4 regions of the Bradyrhizobium sp. JHI2711 genome follow, and region 4 is predicted to be linked to each of the others. Evidence: predicted binding sites of a transcription regulator. Region 4 holds the regulator's gene; each other region holds the start of a gene.
The links. Region 4 encodes PhoB, which activates phosphate uptake and scavenging genes when phosphate is short. Its sites were predicted from a motif close to TGTCATNNANCTGTCAT; they were not measured.

Region 1 (7,130 bases), 710 kb from region 4:
CTATGTCTATTACAGCCTGCCCACCGCCGAGAAGAATGGTCTGAAGGGAATTTCGAAACTTCCCTACTCGATGAAGGTCCTGCTCGAGAATTTGCTGCGCAACGAGGACGGCCGCTCGGTCAAGAAGGAAGACATCGTCGCGGTGTCGAAATGGCTGCGCAAGAAGTCGCTGGAGCATGAGATCGCCTTCCGCCCGGCGCGGGTGCTGATGCAGGACTTCACCGGCGTGCCCGCGGTGGTCGACCTCGCCGCGATGCGCAACGCGATGCAGAAGCTCGGCGGCGAGCCTGAGAAGATCAACCCCTTGGTGCCCGTCGATCTCGTCATTGACCATTCCGTGATCGTGAACTTCTTCGGCGACAACAAGGCTTTCGGCAAGAACGTCACCGAGGAATACAAGCAGAACCAGGAGCGCTACGAGTTCCTGAAGTGGGGCCAGAAGGCGTTCTCGAACTTCTCCGTCGTGCCGCCTGGCACCGGCATCTGCCATCAGGTCAACCTCGAATATCTGGCCCAGACGGTCTGGACCAAGAAGGAGAAGATGACCGTCGGCAAGAAGACCGGCACCTTCGAGGTGGCCTATCCCGATTCGCTGGTCGGCACCGATTCGCACACCACCATGGTCAACGGCCTTGCCGTGCTCGGCTGGGGCGTCGGCGGCATCGAGGCGGAAGCCTGCATGCTCGGCCAGCCGCTGTCGATGCTGCTGCCCAACGTCGTCGGCTTCAAGCTGAAGGGCGCGCTGAAGGAAGGCGTCACCGCGACCGACCTCGTGCTCACCGTGACGCAGATGCTGCGCAAGCTTGGCGTGGTCGGCAAGTTCGTCGAGTTCTTCGGCCCCGGCCTCGACCACCTCTCGGTCGCCGACAAGGCGACGATCGCCAACATGGCGCCCGAATACGGCGCGACCTGCGGCTTCTTCCCGGTCGATGCCGCCGCGCTCGATTATCTCAAGACCTCCGGCCGTGCCTCGGCCCGCGTCGCGCTGGTGCAGGCCTATGCCAAGGCGCAGGGCCTGTTCCGCACGGCCAAGTCGCCCGACCCCGTGTTCACGGAAACGCTGACCCTCGACCTCGGCGACGTCGTGCCGTCGATGGCGGGCCCGAAGCGTCCCGAAGGCCGCATCGCGCTGCCGACCGTCGCGGACGGCTTCTCGCTCGCGCTTGCCAGCGAGTACAAGAAGGCCGAGGAGCCGGCCAAGCGTTTCCCCGTCGACGGCAAGAACTTCGACATCGGCCATGGCGACGTCGTGATCGCTGCGATCACCTCCTGCACCAACACCTCGAACCCGAGCGTGCTCATCGGTGCCGGCCTGCTCGCGCGCAATGCGGCTGCGAAGGGCCTCAAGGCCAAGCCGTGGGTGAAGACCTCGCTCGCGCCGGGCAGCCAGGTGGTCGCGGAATATCTCGCCAATTCCGGTCTGCAGCCCGATCTCGACAAAGTCGGATTCAACCTGGTCGGCTTCGGCTGCACCACCTGCATCGGCAATTCCGGTCCGCTGCCTGAGGAGATCTCGAAGTCGATCAACGACAACGGCGTCGTCGCGGCCGCCGTGCTCTCCGGCAACCGCAACTTCGAAGGCCGCGTTTCGCCGGATGTGCAGGCGAACTACCTGGCCTCGCCGCCGCTGGTGGTCGCCTACGCGCTCGCGGGCAGCGTCACCAAGAACCTCGCCACCGAGCCGCTCGGCGAGGGCAAGGACGGCAAGCCGGTGTACCTGAAGGACATCTGGCCGACGACCAAGGAGATCAACGCCTTCATGAAGAAGTTCGTGACCGCGTCGATCTTCAAGAAGAAGTATGCCGACGTGTTCAAGGGCGACACCAACTGGCGCAAGATCAAGACAGTCGAGAGTGAGACCTATCGCTGGAACATGTCTTCGACCTATGTGCAGAACCCGCCCTACTTCGAAGGCATGAAGAAGGAGCCGGAGCCGGTCACCGACATCGTCGAGGCGCGCATCCTCGCCATGTTCGGCGACAAGATCACCACCGACCACATCTCGCCGGCCGGCTCGATCAAGCTCACCTCGCCCGCCGGCAAATATCTCAGCGAGCACCAGGTGCGTCCGGCCGACTTCAACCAGTACGGCACGCGTCGCGGCAACCATGAAGTGATGATGCGCGGCACCTTCGCCAACATCCGCATCAAGAACTTCATGCTGAAGGGCGCGGACGGAAACATCCCCGAGGGCGGCCTGACCAAGCACTGGCCCGACGGCGAGCAGATGTCGATCTACGACGCCGCGATGAAGTACCAGGAAGAGAAGGTGCCGCTGGTGGTGTTCGCCGGTGCCGAGTATGGCAACGGCTCCTCGCGCGACTGGGCCGCCAAGGGCACGCGCCTGCTCGGCGTGCGCGCCGTGATCTGCCAGAGCTTCGAGCGCATCCACCGCTCCAACCTGGTCGGCATGGGCGTGCTGCCGCTGACCTTCGAGGAAGGCACCTCCTGGCAGTCGCTTGGGCTGAAGGGCGACGAGAAGGTGACCATCCGCGGCCTCGTCGGCGACCTCAAGCCGCGCCAGAAGCTGACCGCGGAGATCGTCTCCGGCGACGGTTCGCTGCAGCGCGTTTCGCTGCTCTGCCGCATCGATACGCTGGACGAGCTCGACTACTACCGCAACGGCGGCATCCTGCACTACGTGCTGCGCAAGCTCGCGGCGTAAACGCGGATTTGTGAATGATGGCTCACTGCGAAGTGAGTAGAAGCCTTAACGAAGGCGGCCTATCAAAGGCCGCCTTCGCGCGTTTGCGGTACGCTTCAGATGGGCCCGCCCGGCGGAAAACCTCCCTTTGGACGGTGGCCCGGATGGATGAATGTACCGCGCCCCGTAAGACTACGGTGACCATCCGGCGATAAGATTTCCCCCTGAGAGCAACGGTGTGCGGCGTTCGACATGACGACAATGACGGCTTCCCATCTGATTCCACGTTGGTCCGGCGCCCTCTGGTCGGGAGCTCTCGGCATATGTGCGATCATCGCCGTCATTCGTCCTGCCGAAGCTGAACCCCGCGCCGTCGTCGAATTGTTCACCTCGCAGGGCTGCTCCTCCTGCCCGCCCGCCGACCAGATCATCGGCGATCTCTCCAAGGACCCCTCGGTCATCGCGCTGAGCATGCCGATCGATTATTGGGACTATCTCGGCTGGAAGGACACGCTGGCGGATTCGCGCTTCTCTGCACGGCAGCGTGCCTATTCGCGCATGCGCGGCGACCGCGAGGTCTACACGCCGCAGGTCGTGGTCAACGGCTCCACCCATGTCATCGGCAGCGATCGCACCGGCATCGAGAACGCGATCGGCAAGACCGACAAGGGCACTGGCGTGATGAGCGTGCCGGTGACGATGTCGCTCTCGGGCAAGCAGATCAACGTGTCGGTAGCCGCAAGCAAGGAGCCCACGGTCTCGCGCGGCGAGGTCTGGATCTGCTCGATCGCGAAGTCGGTGCCGATCGCGATCACCCGCGGCGAGAACAAGGGACAGCAGGTCACCTATCACAACGTGGTGCGCAGCCTGCTCAAGGTCGGCGACTGGACCGGCCGTCCGGAGAGCTGGACGGTGCCGATCGAGAACCTCACGCGCGACGGCGTCGACGGCGCGGTGGTCTACGTCCAGGACGGCAGCCGCGAGAGGCCGGGCCCGATGCTGGGTGCGGCCTACACGTCGCTGCATTGAAGCAGGCAGAACGTCTCAGCAATTGATGCTCGTCATTCCGGGGCGCGCCTCTTGGCGCGAACCCGGAATCCATTTCTCAGCTTGTGTGATGGTAAATGGATTCCGGGCTCGCGCTTCGCGCGCCCGGGAATGACGGCGGACCCGGAAACATCTCGGCACAAACAAAAAAGGACCAACTTGCGTTGGCCCTCCTTGTCGTGCGTACAGACCCGATCCTGTTCGACCCCGGGGGGCTGGGGGCTGAGGAATCCGGAACCGAAAGGACCGGGTCAACGCACGTCACCCTTTTCGCAGTGCAGGGCGGCAGGCGGTTGGCGGAAAAGCGGCGATACTATGATTCCTGCTAACGATCCCGTGACGGTTTGCCGCGACGGAGTTCCACCCTTGCGTGTGCCCTGATGCGACGCCGATTCGATGGGTCGAGCCCCTTGCGATGCGGAACGGTTGGCGCAATCATGCAATTGTCACGAACGCGGTTCCGGGACGATCTTGGCGGACGCGGGTAGCCGTGCGATGAGGAGGCGCTTCCCATGAGTCTGACGTCGGAGGATGCCGACCCGAGCGAGCAGCGCGCGGCGGCGCGTCCTGCCGCGGCGCTTGCGCAGCCGAACCGGGTGACGTTCAACCGGCTCGAGCTGCACCGGATTCTCAATCTCTACGGCCGCATGGTCGCCGACGGCGAATGGCGCGACTATGCCATCGACTTCCTGAAGGACCGCGCCGTGTTCTCGGTCTATCGCCGCGCCTCGGAAGTGCCGATCTATCGCATCGAGAAGGACCCGCGCCTGGCGCGCAAACAGGGCATGTACAGCGTGATCTCGGCGACCGGCCTGATCCTGCGTCGCGGCCACGAGCTCGAGCGGGTGCTGCTGGTGATCGATCGCAAATTGGCGGTGGTTTAGCCGAACCATCGATCGTCATTCCGGGGCGCGACGAAGTCGCTAGCCCGGAATCCATCCCTCCCTCCACCGCCCCTGCCGTTCAATGGATTCCGGGTTCGATGCTGTGCATCGCCCCGGAATGACGGATGAACTACTTCCCCGGCACCGTGCTTGCGCCCTCGCCGAGGTCGCGCTGCATCATCACGGTGTCCAGCCAGCGGCCGAATTTCAGCCCGACACTGGGATGCGTGCCGATCATCTTGAAGCCGCACCTTGTGTGCACGCCGATCGACCCGGCATTGGCGGAATCGCCGATGACAGCGATCATCTGGCGAAAGCCGCGCGCTTCGCATTCGACGATCAGCCGTTCCAGCAGCATTGAGCCGACGCCGCGGCGGTGGAAGGACGGATCGAGATAGATCGAGTTCTCCACCGTGAAGCGATAGGCGGGCCGCGGCCGGTAGGCGCCGGCATAGGCATAGCCGGCCACGCGGCCGTCCAGCATGGCGACGAAATAGGGATAGCCGCCGTCGATCAGCGCGCGATAGCGGCGCGTCATTTCCGAGAGGTCGGGCGGCTCCAGCTCGAACGTCGCCGTGCCCTCGCGGACGGCCTGCTGGTAGATGGCGGTGACGGCGGGGAGGTCGGCCTCGGTGGTGGGCCTGATATCGGGTGCGGACATGGGGGAAGGATAGAGCGTTCCCTGAGGGGCCGGAAGAGGCTGCGCTGCCTCCACACCCGTCATTGCGAGCGCAGCGAAGCAATCCAGAAATGCATCTGCGGAGGGGCTCTGGATTGCGTCGTCGCATCGGCGCAAAATTGCTGCGCAATTTTGTCGCGAGCTCCTCGCAATGACGGGGAGAGGCCGTACCCTCCAAACAAAAACCCCGGCCTTTCGGCCGGGGTTCGTGTCCGTTCTCTCGTCTCAGAGCTTACTCGCGCTGGCCGAGGAGCTGCAGCAGCAGCGTGAACAGGTTGATGAAGTTCAGGTACAGCGACAGTGCGCCGGTGATGGCCGAACGCTCTGCGACGTCACCGCCGGCCGAGGCATAGCCGTAGATGTAGTCGTTCTTCAGCCGCTGGGTATCCCAGGCAGTCAGGCCCGAGAACACCAGCACGCCGACCACCGACACGATGAACTGCAGCATCGAGCTGGCCAGGAACAGGTTCACCAGGCTGGCGAGAACGATGCCGATCAGGCCCATGAACAGGAATGAGCCCATGCCGGTCAGGTCACGCTTGGTGGTGTAGCCGTAGAGGCTCAGCGCACCGAAGGTCGCCGCGGTGATGAAGAACACCCGCACGATCGAGGTGTGCGTGAACACCAGGAAGATCGACGACAGCGAGATGCCCATCAGCGCCGCGAACACCCAGAACAGGATCTGGGCGGTCGAGGGTGCCAGACGGTTTATGCCCGCCGAGATCACGAACACCATCGCGAGCGGCGCCAGGATGAACAGCCACTTCAGGGGGCTGACGAACATGGCGTAGCCGAACGGTGTCAGGAACACCTTGCCGACGCGGACGGCGTCCGCCGTCGGAACGTCGGTCACGGCGGCCATGTAGACGCCGAGCGCGGCAAGGCCGGTGATGGCCAGGCCAATGCTCATGTAGTTGTAGATGCGCAGCATATAGGCGCGCAGGCCGGCATCGACCGTCGCGGCGTCAACACGCCCGGCGGCCCTGCCGAAAGGAGAAGCGTAGTTACGGTCTAGGTCCGACATGGTCGAATTCCCGTTGGTTGGTCCGGTCCGGCACGAGGGTCGCCATGCCGCCGGTTCGTCAAATTCTATCTCGGAGACCGCTGCCAGCCGATTGAATTTTGGCTCACAATCGGGACTCCGAACCCATCCGATATGTGGGAAACTAACACATTCGCCGCAACCTTCCACGCGCGGCTGAATGTCGCCCTCGGCGTCAATCCTGACGCGAAGCTGACGGGGTAGCGTGGTTAATCGCGGAAACCGGGCCGATTCCGGGCAGCTCGATCCGCCGCTACATTTTGTCACAAATTTCGCAACACCGTCGCGGGCTTTTTGTTCAATGCCAGCAGCGTGCCGGCAAGCCCGAGCCCGACGGTCACGACCAGCGCGGCGGCGACCACGCCGGCGGCGCTGCCGGCCTGCCAGACGAAGCTCAGCGTCATCAGCCGCGTCACGATCAGCCAGGCCGCGATGCTGCCCGCAATCACCCCGAACACCGCGGTGGCAAGGCCGATCAGCAGGTATTCGAGGGCATAGGCGCCGAGCAGCCGCAGCCGCGTCGCACCCAGGGTCTTGAGGATCACCGCATCATAGACGCGGTGGCGGTGGCCGGCGGCGAGCGCCCCGCCCAGCACCAGGATCGCCGAGATCAGCGTCACCGCGCTGGCGCCGCGGATCGCCAGGGCCAGATTGGTCACCACAGAGCCGACCGTCTCCATCACCTCGCGCACGCGCACGCTCGTCACCATCGGATAGGCGTCGGCGACCTCCTTGATGATCTTGCCGTCGCCCGCCGCCTTTGCGCCCGCTTCTGTCAGCGTCGCGATATGGGTGTGCGGCGCGCCCTTGAAGGCGTTGGGCGAGAACACCAGG
Region 2 (7,130 bases), on a different contig from region 4:
CGTCGCCGTCGTGGTCGCAACGCCCGCGGTCTTGGCGAAGAATTTGCGGATCGAGATCGCGTTGGTGGTGTCGTCCGAGCCCTGGTCGATCACCTTCAGCACGTCCTGAGGCCCAAGGATCGCGGCGGTGACCTGCACGCCGCCGGTGCCCCAGCCATACGGCATCGGCATTTCGCGACTGGCGAACGGCACCTGATAGCCGGGGATGGCGATCGCCTTGAGGATCGCGCGGCGGATCATGCGCTTGGTCTGCTCGTCGAGATAGGCGAAGTTGTAGGCGGGCGCGTTCATTCCGCGGCCTCCTTCATGGCATCGGGCGCATTGGCATCGGCGAATTCCTTGCGCAGTTTGCGCAGGAGGCCGAGCTCGGACTGGAAATCGACGTAATGCGGCAGCTTCAGATGCTCGACGAATCCGGTCGCCTGGACGTTGTCCGAATGCGACATCACGAACTCCTCGTCCTGCGCCGGGGCCAGCGCCTCTTCGCCGAGCTCACGGGCGCGCAGCGCGCGATCGACCAGCGCCATCGACATGGTTTTGCGCTCGCTCTGGCCGAAGGCGAGGCCATAGCCGCGGGTGAAGCACGGCGCCTCGGTCGCGGAGCCCTTGAACTGGTTGACCATCTGGCACTCGGTCAGCTCGATCGCCCCGAGCGGCACGGCAAAGCCGACATCTTCCGCGACAAATTCGACCTCGACCTCGCCGAAACGGATCTCGCCGACGAAGGGATGGTTGCGGCCGTAGCCGCGCTGGGTGGAATAGCCCATCGCGAGCAGAAAGCCTTCGTCACCACGCGCGAGGTTTTGCAGGCGCAAATCACGGTCCGCGGGGAAATTCAGCGGCTCGCGGGTGAGATCGCCGACGCTGGCGCCATCCTCGGCTTCCGGCGATGCTTCGATCAGCCCGTCGCGGCCGAGAATGTCTGTCACGCGCGGCGTCGGCGCGGTGGAGGCTTCGGCCGCAGCCGGCCTCTCCGGCACAAAACCTTGGGCGAGCGATGGATCGAGCAGGCGGTGCGTGTAGTCGAAGGTCGGACCCAGGATTTGGCCGCCGGGAATGTCCTTGAAGGTCGCCGACACCCGCCGTTGCACCCGCATCGCGCCGGTGTCGACGGGCTCGCTGGCACCGAAACGCGGCAGCGTGGCGCGGAAGGCGCGAACCAGGAAGATCGCCTCGATCAAATCACCGCGCGCCTGCTTGATCGCGAGTGCCGCGAGCTCGCGGTCATAGAGCGAGCCTTCGCTCATGACGCGATCGACGGCAAGGCCGAGCTGCTCCGAGATCTGGTCGAGCGAGATTTCCGCAACGCTCTGGTCGCCGCGCCGCTTATGCGCGAGCAGGCGATGGGCGTTCTCGATGGCGCGTTCGCCGCCTTTGACTGCGACATACATGCTTCTAGCTTCCCTTGCTCACGATTCGCGTGGTGCGGGGGATCGCGACCACGGCGTCATCGGCGACCAGCACCACATCGATGCCGCGCGGAAACAGCGCCTCGTTGATATGCAGGCGCTCGAACAGGTCGAACGGCTTGATCGACGCTTGCAGCGTGGCGACCCCGTCGATGCCGGGGCCGCGCAGCTCGAAGCTGCGCCCGGCGGCGAGGCTGTCGATCTGGACGATCACCGTGGTCGAGCGGTCCGGATATTCGCTGGTGCCGAGCGCGAAGCGCTCGAGCGAAGGCAGCGCACCGCCGTCACTGATGAGCGCGAACGAAGCAACCGACGAATCCTGCACAACCGGCGCTCCGGTGTGGAACTTCAGCCACTTCGTCACGTCCGCGCTTTCCGCCATCCGTGCGTCGAGCCAGAGCGGCGTGTCGTGGTCGAACAGCGTCAGCGCGATCGCGGCGGTGCCTCGCATCATCGTATCAGGCGCGCCCGCCATCGGCACGATGCGCTGGACCGAGCCCGGCCGCGCCATGGCGTCCATGACCGAGCGAAAGGTCGATTGCGCCGACAGCACCTTGTCGGCGAAACCCGGCGGCAGTTCCGCAATCGTGGTCATGATCTCACCCCTCACCGCGCACCATGGTGTAGAAATCAACCTTCGTTGCGGCGGCCGCTGCCGCCGCCTGCTTGCGCCTGACCATAAGCTGCTCGCGCAACGGCGCGATAACGTCGCGCTCCACCGCGCCGCCGAAATCGCGGGACTGCACCAGCGCATCGCACAGCGCGATCAGCCGCGCCTTCTCACCGTCGCGGCCGAGCGTGTAGCCGAACCCGACCTCGCCGCTCGCAAGCCGCACCGCGGCGCGCGACACCGTGGCTTCGCCGAGATTGAACGGCGCGCCGTCGCCGCCGACCCGGCCGCGCAGCATGACGAGGCCGTTCTCCGGCGTGCGCAGATCGTGGTGATCCGGGAGAGACAAGTTGCGGAGGCGAGCGGCGATCTCGCCCGCCTCCGCGTGCGCCAGCACCGCCATTGCGGCCTTGCGCTGGGCTTGCTGGTCGTTGTGCTGGGTCACCTGGTCCACCGAGCTTTTTGACAGAACTTGCCGCGTCGAAGTTGTCTATGATAATAGACAACTTCATACGGACGCGCCATGACTGTTTCGTGACAATGCTGTGATTTCTGGAGTAGGTTTCCCGCGACATGAGCATGCAGGACACAGCCTCCTCGGGCGTCGCGCTATGGCGCCTCGTGGCCGATGGCATCGAGCGCGGCATCGCCGACGGCCGCTTTGCGGCCGGCGACAAATTGCCGGGCGAGATGGAGATCGCCGAAACCTATCGCGTCAACCGCCACACCGTGCGGCGCGCGTTGGCAGCCCTCGCCGAGCGCGGCCTGGTGCGCGCCGAGCGCGGCAGCGGAACCTATGTCGAGGCGCAAAAGCTCGCTTATCCCTTGCGCTCGCGCACGCGCTTCTCCGAGATCGTCGGCGCCGATGGCCGCGAACCGCATGGCCGGCTGATCGAGGCGACCGATGACGTTGCGACGCGCGAGCTCGCACGAGAGCTGGGATTGAAGACCGGCGCGCCTCTGGTGCGGATCGAGGCGATTCGCCTCGCCGACCGTACGCCAATCTGTGTTTCCACCACCTGGCTCTCGGCTGAGCTGTTCCCGGACGCGGGCGCCGTGTTCGCAGCAACGCGCTCGATGACGAAGCTGCTGGAGCATTTCGGCGTCCGCGATTATCGCCGCGGCGCGACGAGAATCACCGCAGGGATCGTCGACGCGACCGACGCCGCACGGCTCGACCTGGCGCTGGGGCGGCCGATCCTGGTGGTCGACGCCACCGACCATGATCTCATGGGCAAGCCGCTGGTGACGAAGCACTCGCGCTTTGCGGCAGAACGTGTGGAGTTCTTGGTGGAGAACGCTTAGATCAGAGCGTTTTCCAGCGAAGCCTGCCCTCGGACTTGATCCGGGGTGGAAACGGTTTGCGTCGAGAAAACGCGTCAAAACTAGAATCAGAGCTCCGTTCCGATCCAATCGGAACGATAAGACTGCAGCACGACGTTAGGCGACCGTCCGCTTGCCGATGATCGCGAAGCGCAGCTTGCCGGAAATCCAGTCGATCGACGATACCGTTATCAGGATTAGGAGGATCAGAAACGATACCTTCTGCCATTCCAGCACCCGGATCTGTTCGGCAAGCTGAAGGCCAATGCCGCCAGCGCCAACGATTCCGATGATCGTCGCCGATCGCGTGTTCGACTCGAAATAGTAGAGCACCTGGCTCAGCAAGACCGGGAATACCTGCGGCAGCAATCCGAACCGGACGCTGTGGAGATGGCTGCCGCCCGATGACCGAACGCCTTCCGCGGGGTTCTTGTCGGCGACCTCGATCGCTTCCGAGAACAGCTTGCCGAACGTTCCGAAATCGCTGCAGATCACGGCCAGGATGCCGGCAAACGGCCCCAGCCCCACGACGCCGACCCAGATCAGTGCCCAGATCAAGGTATCGACTCCACGGATGGTATCGAGGCCACGACGGGTCAATAGGCGGATGATCCGGTTTGCAACCACGTTGCGCGCCGCCAGCAGGGATACCGGCAGCGCGAGCAGCGCGCCACCCAGCGTGCCGAGAAACGCGATCGACACCGTCTCTCCGAGCGCATACAGATATTTCAGGACCTCCGCCCAAGAACCCGGGTTGGGCGGCAACATGAGCTGGACGAATTCGCCCAGCCTGACCATGCCCTGGGAGAGCCGATTAAAGGGAATATCGAGCTGGACGATCCCGAACAGGAACAGCCCGACCGCCCCGCCGACGAGTATTGCGATCCTTCCCCGCTGCCACCAATCGGTCCGGAAGACGTCGGGATACCGTTCGGCAATGCCGGCCCGGTTTTCAAAACTGAAGGAGCTCATCGGGTGCTTCCCTCCAGCCCGAGCAGGCGGTGTCGCAACCGTTCCGTCAGGAAGTCGATCAACATGACGGTAAGGACGATGAGCAGCAGGATGGCGCTGACGTCGGTGAAGTAGAACTTGCGAACCGCCTCGATCAGATCCTGACCGATCCCGCCGGCGCCGACGAAGCCCATCACGGCGGCGCCCCGCACGTTGATCTCGAACCTGAGCAAGGCATAGCTCACGAAGTTCGAGAGGACCTGAGGCAACGCGCCGAACCGAACGACCTGAACCCAGCTGCCCCCGCTTGCCGCCACCCCTTCGACCGGCTTGCTGTCGATGTTCTCGACAACCTCGGCGAATTGCTTGCCCAACGCTCCGGCGGTATGGATTGCAATCGCCAGAACGCCCGGCAGCGGCCCGAGACCAAAGGCCAGCACGAAGATCAGGGCAAACACGATCTCCGGCACGGTCCTGAAAAACTCCAGAACGCGCCGGGTGACGAAAACAGTCGTTCCTGATTTCACGAGATTGGCCGAGGCGAGGAAGCAAAGTGCGAAACCGCACAGCGCACCCGAGAGGGTGCCCATATAGGCGATCAGCAACGTATCCCCGAGAAGCCGTGCCCAGCGCGGCAATCCCCACAGCCAGTCCGCCAAATCGCTCCATGCGGTCGCGAACGAAAATTTGGGTGCGATGCTGACGAAATAGGCCGGGAAGCGCCAGAAGTTCTCGACAAAATTCCCGAGACTGACCTCGCCCATCCAGCCCGCGGCAATGGCAACGGCGATCAGGACGGCGGCACCGAGCCATACGCGGCGGCGCTTGGCGGCAATTGCGGCCGCATAGCGATCGCCAAGCTCACGCAGCCTGGCTTCCGGAAATTCGGGAACTGCTGTTCGCATGGGATGTTCGCGAGAGCCGACGGGCAGATCTTGCGATCTGCCCGACTTGTCCAACCCTTCGTTTCCCTCAGGATTTCTGCTTGCGAATGCTGTCGACAAACTTGGTCAGTTCGATCACGGCGTCATACGCCTTGTGGCCGACCTCGACGTAGGGCAATTGCTTCCCCTCGTAAATCTTGTCGAAAGCCGCCTTGTCCTTCACCGCAATTTCCAGCACTGCTTTCTTGATCGCCGCCTTGAGGTCGTCAGGCAGGCTGCTGAGATAGGCCATCGGCGAGTTCACGATCTGCTCGGACTTCATGATGATCTTGAAATCAGCGGCCTTCGCCATGCCCTTCCGTTCCATCCGGAGCAGGTTCGATTCCTTCTCGTCGTTCCACCAGTTGAACGCCGCGTCGCAGGTGCCCTGGGAAAGCCCGATCACCGCGTTTTCATGGCTCCCCGAATAGACCACCTTGGCGAAGAACTTTTCCGGGTCGATGCCCATCTTGTTCATCGCGAAACGCGGCACGTTGTTGCCGGAAGTCGAATTGGGATCGACGAGGCAGAGGTTCTTGCCTTGCAGGTCCTTAATGTCCTTGTAGCTCGAATCGCTTTTGACATAGAGAACCGAGTAATAGCCTTTGGTGCCGTCGCCGTTCACCTCGATCGCGAACGGTTCGACCTTCGCGCCAATGATGTAGGCACGCGCGTAGGACGCCGGGCCGTACATCGCAATGTGAATGTTTCCTGCACGCTGACCTTCGATCACCGCGGCGTAGTCGTTGGCGATGCGCAGCGTGACCTTGGTTCCAAGCTCGCGGGACAGGTACTCCGTCAGAGGCGTCCAGCGGTTGGTGGTGCCGGAGGCATTCTCGTCGGGGACTTTTGCGAAGATCAACTCAGGATATTTTGCCTTCCAGTCCTGCGCCGCAGCGGCTGAAACTGAAAATGCCAGGGCCGCCGCAGCGGCAACGATCGTACGACGGTCTATCATGACGTCTCCCATTTCAAGGTTATGAAACTGTCGAGTTCCGGCTCTACGACCAGGCTCGATTTAAAGAAGCAGCGATCAGGCCACGGCAACCGTGCGGAGGGCAGGAACTGCCGTGCCGACCGATGCATCCGCGGGCGCAACATCCATGACTTCATTCGCCTCGAGATCGTACAGCTCGCGCGCGATATGATCGGTCAAGGCCGCCGGCGCGCCGTCGAACACCACCCGCCCCGCGGCCATCCCGATCAGGCGGTCGCAATAGCTGCGGGCGAGATCGAGCGAATGCAGGTTGCAGAGCACGGTGATACCGAAATGCTTGTTGATGCGCAGAAGCGCATCCATCACGATCTTGGTGTTGCGGGGATCGAGCGAGGCGATCGGCTCGTCGGCAAGGATAATGTCGGGCTGCTGAACCAGCGCCCGCGCGATCGCCACGCGCTGCTGCTGACCGCCCGAGAGCTGGTCGGCGCGCTGGGCCGCGATGGCAGCCATGTCGAACTGCTCGAGCGCCGACATCGCGATGGCCTTGTCTTCTTCGGGCCAAAGCTGCAGCAGCGACCGCCATGTCGGCACCGTCGACAGCCGCCCCATCAGCACATTGGTGAGGACGTCGAGCCGGCCGACGAGGTTGAACTGCTGAAAAATCATCGCCGACCGCGCACGCCACTGCCGCAGCTCCTTGCCGCGCAGCGCGGTGACGTCGACGCCTTCGAACAGGATGCGGCCTTCGGAGGGCTCGATGAGGCGGTTGATGGACCGCAGCAATGTCGACTTGCCGGCGCCGGATCGCCCGATCACCCCGACGAAGCCGCCAGGGGAAACTTGAAACGAAGCATCGTCCACAGCGGCCTTCGCGCCGAAGCGACACGTCAGGCCTTCAACCACCAGCATCGAGGGGCTCCAGAGTAGCTGGAGCCAACCGCTAACGCCCGTGGTTAACACTTGTGTGACAAGGC
Region 3 (7,130 bases), 600 kb from region 4:
GCCGGGAGCGGCGAGGCCCGCCAGCAGCACGGCCGATTTGATCTGGGCCGAGGCGACAGGGGTCTCGTAGACGATCGGCAGGGGGTCGCGCGCGCCCTGGAGGGTCAGCGGCAGGCGCCCGCCCTCGCCGCCGGCGGTGACCCTGGCACCCATCTTTTCCAGGGGATCGAGGATCCGGCGCATCGGACGGCTGCGCAGCGAGGCGTCGCCGTCGAATACCGCCGAAATCGGGCAGCCGGCGACGGCGCCCATGACCAGCCGGCAGCCGGTGCCGGAATTGCCGAAATCCAGTGCTGCCTTGGGCTGGGCCAAGCCTCCGACCCCGACGCCGTTGACGGTCCAGGCGAAATCGCCGGTGCGCTCGACGCTGGCGCCCAGCGCCTGCATCGATTTGGCGGTGTTGAGGACGTCCTCGCCCTCGAGCAGGCCCGAAATCCTGGTCTCGCCGACCGCGAGCGCGCCCAGGATGAGGGCGCGGTGGGAGATCGACTTGTCGCCGGGCACCCGTACTTTCCCGGTCAGGGGACCGCTGGCGCGAGACTGGAGCGGCCTCGGTTGATCGGAATGGGTCAAGATTGTGTCCTTGAATAGGCCCGGTGGGCTGGCGCGCAGGTACCACATGGTCCGCGCCCCGTCACGGGCATGTCGTTCTCCCGTAATGCGCTATTGACAGCGGGCCGCCAACTAGCCAAGTGAAGCACCGCTTTTCAGACATTCCCAGGATTCCTGCCGTGGCCAAGTCCGAACTCGGAACCAAACGTATTTGCCCGACCACGGGCAAGAAGTTCTATGACCTCAACAAGAATCCGGTGATCTCGCCCTATACCGGCGAAGTGGTGCCGATCGCCCCGGTCGCTCCTGCCCGCGGCCCCCGTGCGGCCGAGGCCCGCAACATGGCCCAGGACAACGCGCCGGAGCCGGCGGAGACCGAGGAGTTGGTCTCGCTCGAGGAGGCCGATGCCGAGGAGAACACCGGCAAGGTCAAGGCGGTCGTGCCCGAATCGGAGGACGATATCGAGGTCGACGAGACCCTCGATGACGATGATGACGACGATTCGACCTTCATTGCCGACGAAGAAGAGGGCGATGAGGACGTGACCGACATCATTGGTGATGTCGGCGGTGATGAAGAGACTTGAGATCAGCCCTGATCTGTGAAAAAGGGTGCACCGCGCGAGTCGGAAGGCTCGCCGGTCCGGGGTGATCGACCAGGTTCACTCCGTCTAGGGTTAAGGGGCCATAGCTCAGCTGGGAGAGCGCTTGCATGGCATGCAAGAGGTCGGCGGTTCGATCCCGCCTGGCTCCACCAGCCTTCGCTGGCTTCGCCAGCTACGGCTCGGCAAGCCAGCTCCGCTCCCTCGTGGCGAAGCTAGCGAAGGCTGCCGCGGCGAAGCCCGAAGGGCGAAGCCGGGCTTCAGCAAAACAAGAGCGGGTGTAAGCTCTCCTCGCCTACCGAGGAGTGTGCCCGTGAAGTACGTCTACATCCTTGAGAGCCTTGATTCTCTCCACTTCTATGTCGGGATCACTGACGACCTCCGCGCCCGACTGGCAAAGCACAATGCTGGCGAGGTGCCCCACACTTCGAAATACGGACCTTGGCGGCTCAAGACTTACGTCGCATTCAGCGACGAGAAGCAGGCCGTCGCATTCGAAAAGTACTTGAAGTCAGCATCAGGCCGCTCCTTCGCCAAGAAGCGGCTTTAGCCCCTACTCCCCGATCACCGCATTCAGCCGATCCCTTAACGCCACGATCTCGTCTTTCATCGCGACCAGCTCCGACACCGAGCAGTCCGATGCCGCCAGGATCGATTGCGGCACGCTGCGGGCCTTTTCCTTCAGTGCATGGCCCTGCGGCGTCAGGGCGATCAGAACCTGGCGCTCGTCCTCACGCGAGCGGGTGCGCCTGACGAGATGAGCGGCCTCGAGCCGCTTGAGCAGCGGCGTCAGCGTGCCCGAATCCAGGAACAGCTTCTCGCCGATCTCCTTGACCGGCACGTCGTCGCGCTCCCACAGCACCAGCATGACCAGATATTGCGGATAGGTCAGGCCGAGCCGATCGAGCAGCGGCTTGTAGACGCGGTTAAAGGCGTGCGTAGCGGAATAGACCGCAAAGCAAATCTGGTTGTCGAGACGAAGCGGGTCTACCGCCGTTGATTTCCGGGCCATGAAGAATCCTGCGCGTTTCTCCCATTCTGGTCCCGACCGGCGCCACATTCAATTGCGAACAATTAAATGTGAGGCGCGACGAATTATATTGCGCGCAATCTAATTGTCTGCGATAAAGCTTGCACCCCAACCCGGAAAGACCCGAGGAGACGACAATGTCCGTGAACGTCCTCTACAAGACCAGCGCCAAGGCCACCGGCGGCCGCGACGGCCATGCTGCGACCCTCGACGGCGCGCTCGACGTCAAGCTCACCACGCCGAAGGAGCTCGGCGGTGGCGGCGGCGCTGGCAACAATCCCGAGCAGCTGTTTGCGGCCGGCTATGCCGCCTGCTTCATCGGCGCGATGAAGTTCGTGGCCTCGCAGGGCGGCCCGAAGGTGCCTGCCGACGCCTCGGTCACCTCGACCGTCGGCATCGGCCCGCGCTCCGAGGGCGGCTTCGGCCTCGATATCGACCTCGCGGTCTCGCTGCCGGGCCTTGCCCGCGCAGACGCCGAGGCGCTGGTCGCGAAGGCGCACCAGGTGTGCCCGTACTCCAATGCCACGCGCGGCAATGTCGACGTTCGCCTGACGGTGGTCTGATCGGCAGCGCGGATTGGCTGGCCCGGGATGCCCCTCGGGCCGGCCGCATCCGACTGAATTTGCCACGCTGCGGCATGGCTGCACGGCGGCGCATACGGCTCCACGCTCGGCGCCATTGCTGGCGCAAACAAACCTCGCTAGGCCTGTGATCCAATGATCGACACAGGGGAAGCGAAGGCATGACTGAAGCAGCAACGGGCGCCATGAGCGGACTGCGCGTCATCGATCTCACGCGCGTGCTCGGCGGTCCCTACTGCACCCAGATCCTCGCCGACCACGGCGCCGACGTGATCAAGGTTGAGCCGCCCGCGGGCGACGAGGTGCGCGAATGGGGCCCTCCGTTCCACGAGGAGGATGCGGCCTATTTCGTCGGCATCAACCGCAACAAGCGCTCGATCGGCCTCGACCTCGCCTCCGAGGGCGGCCGAATCGTGCTGCTCAAGATGCTGGAGACCGCCGACGTCCTGATCGAGAATTTCAAGCCGGGCACGCTGGAGAAATGGGGCATCGGCAACGACGTCCTCAGCAAGAAATATCCCCGCCTCGTGCATTGCCGGATCTGCGGCTTCGGCGCCGACGGCCCGCGCGGCGGCAACCCCGGCTACGATGCCATCATCCAGGCCATGACCGGCATGATCGCAGCGACCGGCTCGCCCGAGAGCGGGCCGATGCGGATCGGCGTGCCCTTGGTCGACATCACCACCGGACTTTATGCGGCGATCGGCATCCTGATGGCGCTGTCGGAGCGGCAGCGGTCGGGCAAGGGCCAGTTCCTGGAGACGACGCTGTACGAGACCGGCCTTGCCATCATGCATCCGCACACCGCGAATTATTTCATGCATGGCAAGCCGCCTGGTCTCACCGGCAACGAGCATCCGAACCTCGTGCCTTACGCGATCTTCCCGACCAAGACCGACAACATCTTCATCGGCGTCGGCAATGACGGCACCTTCCGCAAGCTGGCGAAGGAGATCGGCAAGCCCGAGCTCGGCACCGATCCGCGCTTTGCCCGCAACAAGGACCGCATCGCCAATCGCGAGGCACTGCGCGCCGAGCTTGCGGCCGTGTTCAGCCAGCACGAGGCCGAGCCGCTGTGCAACCGCCTGCTCGCGGCCGGCCTGCCTGCAGGTCCCGTGCAGAAGATCGACCAGGCGTTGACCAATCCGCACACGATCGCGCGTGGCGATATTATCGAGAAGGACTGGTACAAGGGCGTTGCCTCGCCGATCCGGCTCGACCGCAGCAAGCCGAGCCTGCGCCGCGTGCCGCCGAAATTCAGCCAGCACGCGGCCGAGGTGCTGGGCGAGTTCGGCTACTCCAAGGCCGAGATCGACGCGATGGTCGAAAAAGGCACGGTCTGCGGTCCCGAGCGGAAACGCTGAGCTAAGGCGAGCGTCAACGGTGGTGCGCTCCCTCTCCCGCTTGCAAGTGGGAGAGGTTCGGAGCCCGCGGCACGATAATGCCTCATCTCAATGCCGCACTGCGGCGCGCGCACGCATGTGCAGCGCGAACGGAGTTGGCTGACGGCTCGGTCTTGGCCTATTTGACGACTTCCCATTTGGCCGCGCTTGCTGCTTTCGTTTCTCCCGCTTACACAGTCATGTGAACGTCATATGGCGCTGCTAGCGCAAGCGCTTCTTTAGTGACGGGCAAGGGAGGTTCTTGATGGCTCTTCGACATTTTGGCACGGCGGCGGCCGTCGCACTCACAATTGGTCTCGGCGCGTCGCCGGCGCTTGCCGTGACCGAAATCCAATGGTGGCACGCGATGACCGGCGCCAACAACGACGTCATCGTCAGGCTCGCCAACGATTTCAACACCACGCAGAGCGACTACAAGGTGATCCCGACCTACAAGGGCAACTACGCCGACACGATGAACGCCGGCATCGCCGCGTTCCGCGCCGGCAACGCGCCGCACATCATGCAGGTGTTCGAGGTCGGCACCGCCACCATGATGGCCGCGACCGGCGCCGTGAAGCCGGTCTACAAGCTGATGGCCGAGACCGGCGAGAAGTTCGATCCGAAGGCCTATCTGCCTGCGATCACCGGCTATTACTCGACCTCGAAGGGCGAGATGCTGTCCTTCCCGTTCAACTCGTCCTCGACCGTGATGTGGGTCAATCTCGACGCACTGAAGAAAGCGAATGTCGAGGTGCCGAAGACCTGGCCCGAAGTGTTCGACGCCGCCAAGAAGCTGAAGGCGGCCGGCCACGCCACCTGCGGCTTCTCCAACTCCTGGGTCACCTGGGTCAATCTCGAGCAGCTCTCCGCCTGGCACAACGTGCCGCTCGCCAGCAAGGCCAACGGCCTCGACGGTTTCGACACCGTGCTGTCCTTCAACGGTCCGCTCCAGGTCAAGCATCTCGAAAATCTGGTCGAGCTCCAGAAGGACAAGACCTACGACTATGCCGGCCGCACCAACACCGGCGAAGGCCGCTTCACGTCGGGCGAATGTCCGCTCTACCTGACCTCGTCCGCGTTCTTCGGCAACGTCAAGGCGCAGGCCAAGTTTGCCTTCACCGCGGTGCCGATGCCCTATTACCCGGACGCTAAGGGCGCGCCGCAGAACTCGATCATCGGCGGTGCCTCGCTCTGGGTAATGGGCGGCAAACCGGCGGACGATTACAAGGGCGTCGCCAAATTCTTCTCCTTCCTCTCGGACACCGATCGCCAAGTCTACATCCACAAGGCCTCGGGCTATCTGCCGATCACCAAGGCGGCCTATGAGAAGGCCAAGGCGGATGGCTTCTACAAGGATCAGCCCTATCTGGAGACGCCGCTGCTCGAGCTGACCAACAAGGAGCCGACCGAGAATTCGCGCGGCCTGCGCCTCGGCAACATGGTGCAGCTCCGTGACGTCTGGGCGGAGGAGATCGAGCAGGCGCTGGCCGGCAAGAAGACCGCCAAGCAGGCGCTGGACGCGGCCGTCGAGCGCGGCAACACCATGCTGCGCCAGTTCGAAAAGACCGCCGTGAAGTAAGGCGACAAGCGGCAGGCCGGTCCCCCGGCCTGCCGCGCTGGGGCATCATGCAAAAGCAAGCCATTTTCCAATCGAAGCTGTTGCCCTATGCGCTGGTTGCGCCGCAACTCGCGATCGTCCTGATTTTCTTCTACTGGCCGGCCTTGCAGGCGATGATCCAGTCGTTCCTGCTGCAGGACGCCTTCGGCCTGTCGACCAGCTTCGTCTGGTTCGAGAACTATATCGAGCTGTTCAAGGAGCCCGCCTATTTCGAGGCGATCCTGCGCACCTTCTTCTTCTCATTCGCGATCGCGGTGTCGTCGCTGTCGTTCGCGCTGCTGCTGGCCGTGATGGCAGACAAGCCGCTGCGCGGCTCGATGCTCTACCGCACGCTGCTGATCTGGCCCTATGCGGTGGCGCCGCCGGTCGTCGGCGTGCTCTGGATCTTCATGCTGCACCCCTCGCTCGGCGTGCTCTCGCGCTACCTGCGGGCGCTGGGCATCGACTGGAATCCACTGCTCGACGGCGACCAGGCCGCAGCGCTGATCATCCTGGCCGCCGCCTGGAAGCAGATCTCCTACAACTTCCTGTTCTTCCTCGCCGGCCTGCAGAGCATCCCCAGAAGCGTGATCGAGGCGGCTGCGATCGACGGCGCCCGCCCGATGCGCAGGTTCTGGACCGTGATCTTCCCGCTGCTGTCGCCGACCATCTTCTTCCTCCTGGTCGTCAACATCGTCTACGCCTTCTTCGACACGTTCGGCATCATCGACACCATGACCCGGGGCGGCCCCGGCAAGTCGACGGAGACGCTGGTCTACAAAGTCTATACCGACGGCCTGCTCGGCGGAAACCTCGGCAGCTCCGCGGCGCAATCGGTGATCCTGATGATCATGGTGATCGTGCTGACGGGCATCCAGTTCCGCTTCGTCGAACGCAAGGTGACCTACTGATGGTCGAGGAAGAAGGCTTTCGGCGCTACATTGCCCATATCATCCTCTGGATCGGGATCGCGATCGTCGCCTTCCCGGTCTATCTCGCCTTCGTGGCGTCCACCCAGGACAACGCGGTGATCGCCAACGGGCAGATGTCGTTGCTGCCCGGGGGTCATTTCTTCCAGACCTACTACCAGACCATCTTCGTCGGCACGAGCGGCTCCACCCGCGAGCCGGTCGGCAACATGATGCTGAACTCGCTGGTGATGGCGCTGCTGATCGCGCTGGGCAAGATCGCGGTCTCGATCATCTCGGCCTATGCGATCGTGTATTTCCGCTTCCCGTTCCGGATGGCGCTGTTCTGGCTGATCTTCATCACGCTGATGCTGCCGGTCGAAGTCCGCATCTATCCGACCTACAAGATCGTCGCCGACCTGCACATGCTCGACAGCTATGCCGGCCTGTCGCTGCCGCTGATCGCATCGGCCAC
Region 4 (7,130 bases):
TCGATGGTGTGCTTTCCCGCCAATTCTGGCGGGACGATGTCGCCAAGGCGCCCGCGGGGGTTTGGTTCCCGGGGCGGATTTCGGTATGATGACAGCCATGTACCGCGCCGTGACCCGCCAGATCGAAGTGACCGTCGAGCCGAACTTTGTTCCGGAGCAATCGTCGGCCGACCGCTCGCGCTACTTCTGGTCCTACACCATCGTCATCACCAATTCGGGCGAGGAGACCGTGCAGCTCAAGACGCGGCACTGGATCATCACCGATGCCTCCGGCCGCCAGCAGGAGGTGAAGGGCGAAGGCGTGGTCGGCGAGCAGCCGATCCTCGCCCCCGGCGAGCGCTTCGAATACACCTCCGGCGTGCCGCTCTCGACCGCCTCGGGCTTCATGACCGGCCGCTACCAGATGGTCAGCGAAACCGGCGAACGCTTCGAGATCGACGTGCCGACGTTTTCGCTGGACAGCCCCGACAACAAGCGGGTGTTGAATTAGAGAGGCGAGTTCGCCGTAACACTCACAACTGTCATGCCCCGGCTTGACCGGGGCATCCACTACGCCGCGGCCTCTCGTTTCGATCAGCATCGTCTCGGAGTACTGGATCGCCCGATCAAGTCGGGCGATGACACCGCGCGTGTGGCACTGCTCCACTCGACATTGCGAGTGCAGCGACGCGGGTAGGCTCAGGCGTCCTCGACGCCCGCCTCGTGCGGCGTGAACTGATACACCGACGAGCAGAACTCGCAGGTGACGACGACCTTGTCGTCCTTGACCATGGCGGCGCGGTCGTCGTGCGAGAAGCTCTTGAGCATCGCGGCGACCGCATCGCGCGAGCAGGAGCACCGCGCCTCGAGCACCTGCGGATTGAACACACGCACGCCGCGCTCGTGGAAGAGGCGGTAGAGCAACCGCTCGCCGGAGAGCTCGGGATCGATCAGCTCGACGTCTTCGACCGTCTCGATCAGCGAGCGTGCCTCGACCCAGGCATCGTCTTCCGCGACGCTGTGCACCTCGGTGCCGTCGGGCGCATCGCCGGGATGCAAGTCCGCCTGCCGCGCGCGCTCCGGCGCCTTCGGCAGAAATTGCATCAGCATGCCGCCGGCGCGCCAGCGATGCTTGCCGCCGTCGCTCGAGCGCCACTCCTCGCCGACCGCGAGGCGCACGCGCGTCGGGATCTGCTCGGAGCGAAGGAAATATTCGTGGGCGGCGTCTTCCAGGCTGCCGCCGTCGAGCGCAACCAGGCCCTGGTAACGGCTCATGTCGGGGCCCTGGTCGATGGTCATGGCGAGATGGCCGCGGCCGAGCAGCGTGCCGGAATCCTTGGCCGTGCCCAGGCGCGAGGCGTCAAAGCGCGCATAGGCGCGCAGGCGGTCCGGGGCCTTGTAGTCGACCACCAGGAACGACACCGGACCGTCGGTCTGGGCCTGAAGAATGAAGCGGCCCTCGAATTTCAGCGTCGAGCCGAGCAGCGTCGTCAGCACGATGGCCTCGCCGAGCAGCTTGCCCACGGCTGCGGGATAATCGTGCTTGGTGAGGATGTCGTCGAGCGCGGGGCCAAGCCGCACCAGGCGCCCGCGCACGTCAAGCGCGTCGACCTCGTAAGGCAGCACGGCGTCATCGATCGGAACCGATGATGGCGCGCGAACCGGGCCTTCAGGCCCGGTGTTCATGTCAGGAGACTGGGAAACCATGGCGCTTTATCTGGGGTCGGAGGGCGGAAATGGAAGGGGGCGCGTTCCGGCTGCGATGAGGGTGCACAACGCTACAGCAAGCTCGGTGTCGTCCCGGGGCGCGCAACGCGCGAGCCCGGGACCCATAACCACAGGACCACGTCATCGAGCGAGATGGCAACTCCGAGTCTTCGCCAAACGACTTCCTGTGGTTATGGGTCCCGGATTGCATGTTGTTGGCGCGCTTGTCCGGGACGACAATTGCGTGTGAGGCCGCAGCGGGGCCTCTGGCGGGCCTACTTCACCGCGTCGAAGCACCAGGCCAAGATGCCCTTCTGCGCGTGCAGGCGGTTTTCGGCCTCATCGAACACGACCGATTGCGGCCCGTCGATCACCTCGTCGGTGACCTCCTCGCCGCGATGGGCCGGCAGGCAATGCATGAACAATGCGTCCGCCTTGGCCAGCGACATCAGCTTGGCATTGACCTGGTAGGGCTTGAGCACGTTGTGGCGGTGCTCGCCCTCCTTGTCGCCCATCGACACCCAGGTGTCGGTGACGACGCAATCGGCGCCGCGCACGGCGGCTTCCGGATCGGTGCCGAGCACGATCGGCGCGCCCGTCGCCTTGATCCAGTCGCGCATGGCCTTTTTCGGTGCGAGCTCCGGCGGCGTTGCGACATTGAGCTGGAATTTGAAGCGCTCGGCGGCATGGGCCCAGGACGCCAGCACGTTGTTGTCGTCGCCGGTCCAGGCCACCGTCTTGCCCTCGATCGGGCCGCGATGTTCCTCATAGGTCATGAGGTCGGCCATCACCTGGCAGGGATGCGAACGCCGCGTCAGGCCGTTGATGACGGGCACGGTGGCGTTGGCCGCAAGCTCCAGCAGCGCATCGTGGTTGAGGATGCGGATCATGATGGCGTCGACATAGCGCGACAGAACCCGCGCGGTGTCGGCGATGGTCTCGCCGCGGCCGAGCTGCATCTCGGCGCCGGTGAGCATGATCGCCTCGCCGCCGAGCTGGCGCATGCCGACGTCGAACGAGACGCGGGTGCGGGTCGAGGGACGCTCGAAGATCATCGCCAGCGTCTTGCCCTCGAGCGGCCTGACCGGCTGCTGCGCCTTCTGCTTCGCCTTCATCGCCGAAGAGGCGGCGAGCATGCTCTTGAGCTCCGAGAGCGGCAGCTCGTTGATGTCCAGGAAGTGCTTGGGAGCTTTGTTGGGCGTCGTGCTCATCAGCTTGCCGCCCGCTTGGTCTGACTGGAGGAGATCGCAGTGCAGGCGCGCTCTAACCGCCCGACGCTGTCCTCGATCTCCGCTTCGGTGACGATCAGGGGCGGCAGGAAGCGCACGACATTGTCGCCGGCCCCGACGGTGAGCAGCTTTTCGGCGCGCAGCGCCGCGACGAGATCGCCCGAAGGCACCACCGCCTTGATACCGATCAGCAGGCCCTCGCCGCGCACCTCGCTGACGATTTCGGGATGACGATCGATCACGGAGGCGAGCTTCTGCTTGAGCAGCAGCGACATCTTCTGCACGTGGTCGAAGAAGCCGGGCTTGAGCATGACATCGAGCACGGCGTTGGCAGCCGAGATCGCGAGCGGATTGCCGCCGAAGGTGGAGCCGTGCGAGCCGGGCCCCATGCCGGCGGCCGCATCCGCGGTTGCCAGCACCGCGCCGATCGGAAAGCCGCCGCCGAGCGCCTTGGCGAGCGACATCACGTCCGGTGTGACGCCGGTGCGCTTGTAGGCAAAGAGCTCGCCGGTGCGGCCCATGCCGGTCTGCACCTCGTCGAAGGCGAGCAACAGGCCGCGCTCGTTGCAGAGTTCGCGCAGCGCCCTCAGGAAGGCGTGAGGTGCAGAACGAACGCCACCCTCGCCCTGGATCGGCTCGATGAGAATGCCGGCGGTGTGCGGACCAATCGCCTTCTTCACGGCGTCGAGGTCGCCGTGCGGCACCTGATCGAAGCCGTCCATCGGCGGACCGAAGCCCTCGAGATATTTCGCAGAGCCGGTGGCGGCGAGCGTCGCCAGCGTGCGGCCATGGAAGGCACCCTCGAAGGTGATCATGCGGTAACGTTCCGGATGCCCCTTGGAGAAGTGATGGTGGCGCACCAGCTTGATCACGCCTTCCAGCGCCTCGGCGCCGGAATTGCAGAAGAACACGAAGTCCGCAAAGCTCTCATTGCAGAGGCGGCTTGCGAGCTTCTCGCCGTCAGGGCTCTGGAACAGGTTCGACATGTGCCAGAGCTTGGTCGCCTGCTCCTGCAATGCCTTGACCAGCGCGGGATGGACATGGCCGAGCGCATTCACCGCGACACCCGAGGTGAAATCGAGATAGCGATCGCCGTTGGTCGCGATCAGCCAGCAGCCTTCGCCGCGCTCGAAACCGAGGTCGGCCCTGGCGAAAACGGGGAGCAAATGCGGCGCTGCGCTGTTAGTCATGACGTCACTTGAATGTTGCGGACGGTGTGAGGCATGCATTGCGCGACGCACCATCGACCGGCCCCGGAAAACGAAACGTGCCGCCTTTTAAGGGCGGCACGTGGCACTATCTTATGCCTGGCAAGACGGGTGTCAATGCCGCCCGGAAAGCCTCGCGAAACGCTGATTCCGTAGTCTTGCGGTGCCGATTTTGCGGGTTTTTCACCACGGAACATGTGGAAGCGAGTCGGCGGACTCTTGCGCGGGAGTCACGCCATATTGTAGCGTTTGGACTGTCAGATACGACATCTCGTGCAGCAGTTCTGATCCCAGAAGTCCTCATGTACCGGCGTAAACGTTCGGGCGTCTTGAGCGCGCCCGGCGAGCCTTAAGGGATTCTGACGGCACGGGTTTTTCAAGGCTAAAGCATTCGCTGCGAAGGCCCCAGGATGGCAGGCGCGCAGCGAGGGAAAGGGTGCAATGACGGTTTTGACCTGGTCCGATGATCGCGTCGAGCAGCTGAAGAAGCTCTGGGAGGCCGGACTTTCGGCCAGCCAGATCGCGGCGGAGCTCGGCAATGTGACCCGCAATGCCGTGATCGGCAAGGTGCACCGGCTCGGCCTGTCCGGCCGCGCCAAGAGCCCTTCATCGGCAGCGCCGCGGCCGCGCAAGGCACGGCCCGCGCAGCATATGATGCGGGTGACCCGCCCCGTCGCGCGCGGCAACACCGCGTTGGCGCAGGCCTTCGAGGTCGAGTTGGAAGCCGAGCCGGTTACCTACGACAACGTGGTGCCGATGAGCCAGCGGCTGTCGCTGCTGGAATTGAACGAGGCGACCTGCCACTGGCCGGTCGGCGATCCCTCGAGCCCGGATTTCTTCTTCTGCGGCGGCAAGGCGCTCTCCGGCCTGCCCTATTGTGCCCAGCATTCGCGCGTGGCCTATCAGCCCGCAGCGGATCGCCGTCGCGCAGCACCGAAACCGGGCACGCGGTGAGCTTGCGGAATTCCCTGATCGCCAAGCTTTGATCGCCAAGCTTGATCGCCAAGACTGCAGCCGTCACACGATGACGGCTCCCAATCGCTCGGTGTCATCCCCGCGAAGGCGGGGATCCGTAACCGCGGGGCGCAATCGTTGCGCGAGATGGTCACTCCGAGTCTTCGCCAAACCACGTCCTGTGGCTAATCGCGAAGAGCGCAAGCGCTCAGATCCCGGGCTCACGCTGCGCGCGCCCCGGGATGACGGCCGAGATCGGCGCCGCAGTTCGCCAAACCAGCTGTCGCTGGCGCTTTATGTCTGCTCAGCCTTCGCGAAGCGATCGTCCAGCGCGTAGCCGGCGCCGCGGACGGTGCGGATCGGGTCCTGCTCGCGGCCGAGATTGAGCAGCTTGCGCAGGCGGCCGATATGCACGTCGACGGTGCGCTCGTCGATGTAGATGTCGCGGCCCCAGACGCTGTCGAGCAGCTGCTCGCGCGAGAACACGCGGCCGGGATGCTCCAGGAAGAACTCCAGCAGGCGATATTCGGTCGGACCGAGATCGATCGGCCGGCCCGAGCGCGCCACGCGGCGCTTGTCGCGGTCGAGCTCGATATCGCCATAGGCGAGCACGGTGGCGAGGCGCTCGGGACTTGCGCGCCTGAGCAGGCCCTTCACGCGCGCGAGCAGCTCCGGCACCGAGAACGGCTTGACGATGTAATCATCCGCGCCGGTCGCGAGCCCGCGCACCCGTTCGCTCTCCTCGCCGCGCGCGGTGAGCATGATGATCGGCAGCTGCTTGGTCTCGGGGCGGGTCCGAAGCCGCCGGCACAGCTCGATGCCTGACAGGCCCGGCAGCATCCAGTCGAGCACGATCAGATCGGGAATGTGCTCCTTGAGGCGGGTGTCGGCGTCATCGCCGCGCATCACCGTCTCGACGTCATAGCCGTCGCCTTCGAGGTTGTAGCGGAGAAGCTCGGTGAGAGCTTCCTCGTCCTCAACCACCATAATGCGTGCGCCCATGTGGTCGTCGCTCCTTAAGTCGTCAGGTATTCGGCACCGTCGTGGCGAAGGTCGTCATGTCGCCCTTCGGCCGCTTGTCGGTGATCGCCTGGCCCTCGATCATGTAGAACACTGTCTCGGCGACGTTGGTGGCGTGGTCGCCGATCCGCTCGATGTTCTTGGCACAGAACATCAGGTGGATGCAGAACGAGATGTTGCGCGGATCCTCCATCATGTAGGTGAGGAGCTCGCGGAACAGCGAGGTGCAGATGGCGTCGACTTCCTCGTCGCCCTTCCACACCGCCATCGCCGCCGGCAAATCGTGCGCGGCATAGGCGTCCAGCACCGACTTGACCTGCTGCTGCACGAGATCGGTCATGTGCTCCAGGCCGCGGAACAGCTTGAGCGGATGGAAATCCGTCTCCAGCGCCGCGACGCGCTTGCCCATGTTCTTGGCGAGATCACCGATGCGCTCGAGATCGGTCGCAACGCGCATGGCGCCGACGATCTCGCGCAGGTCGACAGCCATCGGCTGGCGGCGGGCGATGGTGAGCACGGCACGCTCCTCGATGCGCTTCTGCAGCGCGTCGAGCTCGGCGTCGGTGGTGACGACGCGCTGGCCGAGCGCGACGTCGCGGCGGATCAGCGCGTCGACGGAATCGACGATCATGCGCTCGGCGATGCCGCCCATCTCGGCGACCAGGCGGGTGAGCTCCTGAAGGTCGCTGTCGAAAGCCTTTACGGTATGTTCAGAACCCATGTTCCGTCTCCTCAGCCGAACCGGCCGGTGATGTAATCCTGCGTGCGCCGATCGCTCGGCGACGTGAAGATCTTGCTGGTGTCGTCGAACTCGATCAACTCGCCGAGATACATGAAGGCGGTCTTGTCGGAGACGCGCGCCGCCTGCTGCATGTTGTGGGTGACGATCGCGATCGTGTAGTTCTCTGACAATTCCTGGATCAGCTCCTCGACCTTGGCTGTCGAGATCGGGTCGAGCGCCGAGCAGGGCTCGTCGAACAGGATCACCTCGGGCCGCACCGCGACGGTGCGGGCGATGCAGAGGCGCTGCTGC

Region 1: the regulator PhoB is predicted to act here: its motif matches at 4,125-4,141, upstream of ACTEK7_RS12720 (DUF2794 domain-containing protein).
Region 2: the regulator PhoB is predicted to act here: its motif matches at 2,543-2,559, upstream of phnF (phosphonate metabolism transcriptional regulator PhnF).
Region 3: the regulator PhoB is predicted to act here: its motif matches at 4,344-4,360, upstream of ugpB (sn-glycerol-3-phosphate ABC transporter substrate-binding protein UgpB).

Annotation. Positions count from the first base shown of each region.
Region 1 covers NZ_JBPZPT010000002.1:40,832-47,961, reverse strand. Annotated here, with positions in the region: gene acnA (aconitate hydratase AcnA) at 1-2,665, shown strand, start outside; gene ACTEK7_RS12725 (DUF1223 domain-containing protein) at 2,897-3,673, shown strand; gene ACTEK7_RS12720 (DUF2794 domain-containing protein) at 4,204-4,575, shown strand; gene ACTEK7_RS12715 (GNAT family N-acetyltransferase) at 4,706-5,236, opposite strand; gene ACTEK7_RS12710 (Bax inhibitor-1/YccA family protein) at 5,487-6,278, opposite strand; gene ACTEK7_RS12705 (ABC transporter permease) at 6,560-7,130, opposite strand, start outside.
Region 2 covers NZ_JBPZPT010000003.1:616,670-623,799, forward strand. Annotated here, with positions in the region: gene ACTEK7_RS25250 (alpha-D-ribose 1-methylphosphonate 5-phosphate C-P-lyase PhnJ) at 1-291, opposite strand, end outside; gene ACTEK7_RS25255 (carbon-phosphorus lyase complex subunit) at 288-1,391, opposite strand; gene phnH (phosphonate C-P lyase system protein PhnH) at 1,396-2,004, opposite strand; gene phnG (phosphonate C-P lyase system protein PhnG) at 2,009-2,473, opposite strand; gene phnF (phosphonate metabolism transcriptional regulator PhnF) at 2,593-3,324, shown strand; gene phnE (phosphonate ABC transporter, permease protein PhnE) at 3,460-4,314, opposite strand; gene phnE (phosphonate ABC transporter, permease protein PhnE) at 4,311-5,198, opposite strand; gene phnD (phosphonate ABC transporter substrate-binding protein) at 5,266-6,174, opposite strand; gene phnC (phosphonate ABC transporter ATP-binding protein) at 6,250-7,065, opposite strand.
Region 3 covers NZ_JBPZPT010000002.1:147,186-154,315, forward strand. Annotated here, with positions in the region: gene aroA (3-phosphoshikimate 1-carboxyvinyltransferase) at 1-573, opposite strand, end outside; gene ACTEK7_RS13205 (TIGR02300 family protein) at 732-1,139, shown strand; tRNA gene ACTEK7_RS13210 (tRNA-Ala) at 1,234-1,309, shown strand; gene ACTEK7_RS13215 (GIY-YIG nuclease family protein) at 1,468-1,704, shown strand; gene ACTEK7_RS13220 (MarR family winged helix-turn-helix transcriptional regulator) at 1,708-2,166, opposite strand; gene ACTEK7_RS13225 (organic hydroperoxide resistance protein) at 2,322-2,747, shown strand; gene ACTEK7_RS13230 (CaiB/BaiF CoA transferase family protein) at 2,927-4,129, shown strand; gene ugpB (sn-glycerol-3-phosphate ABC transporter substrate-binding protein UgpB) at 4,413-5,729, shown strand; gene ugpA (sn-glycerol-3-phosphate ABC transporter permease UgpA) at 5,777-6,658, shown strand; gene ugpE (sn-glycerol-3-phosphate ABC transporter permease UgpE) at 6,658-7,130, shown strand, end outside.
Region 4 covers NZ_JBPZPT010000002.1:749,837-756,966, reverse strand. Annotated here, with positions in the region: gene apaG (Co2+/Mg2+ efflux protein ApaG) at 98-490, shown strand; gene ACTEK7_RS16035 (Hsp33 family molecular chaperone) at 679-1,686, opposite strand; gene argF (ornithine carbamoyltransferase) at 1,962-2,897, opposite strand; gene ACTEK7_RS16025 (aspartate aminotransferase family protein) at 2,897-4,105, opposite strand; gene ACTEK7_RS16020 (GcrA family cell cycle regulator) at 4,565-5,077, shown strand; gene phoB (phosphate regulon transcriptional regulator PhoB) at 5,372-6,079, opposite strand; gene phoU (phosphate signaling complex protein PhoU) at 6,102-6,818, opposite strand; gene pstB (phosphate ABC transporter ATP-binding protein PstB) at 6,830-7,130, opposite strand, start outside.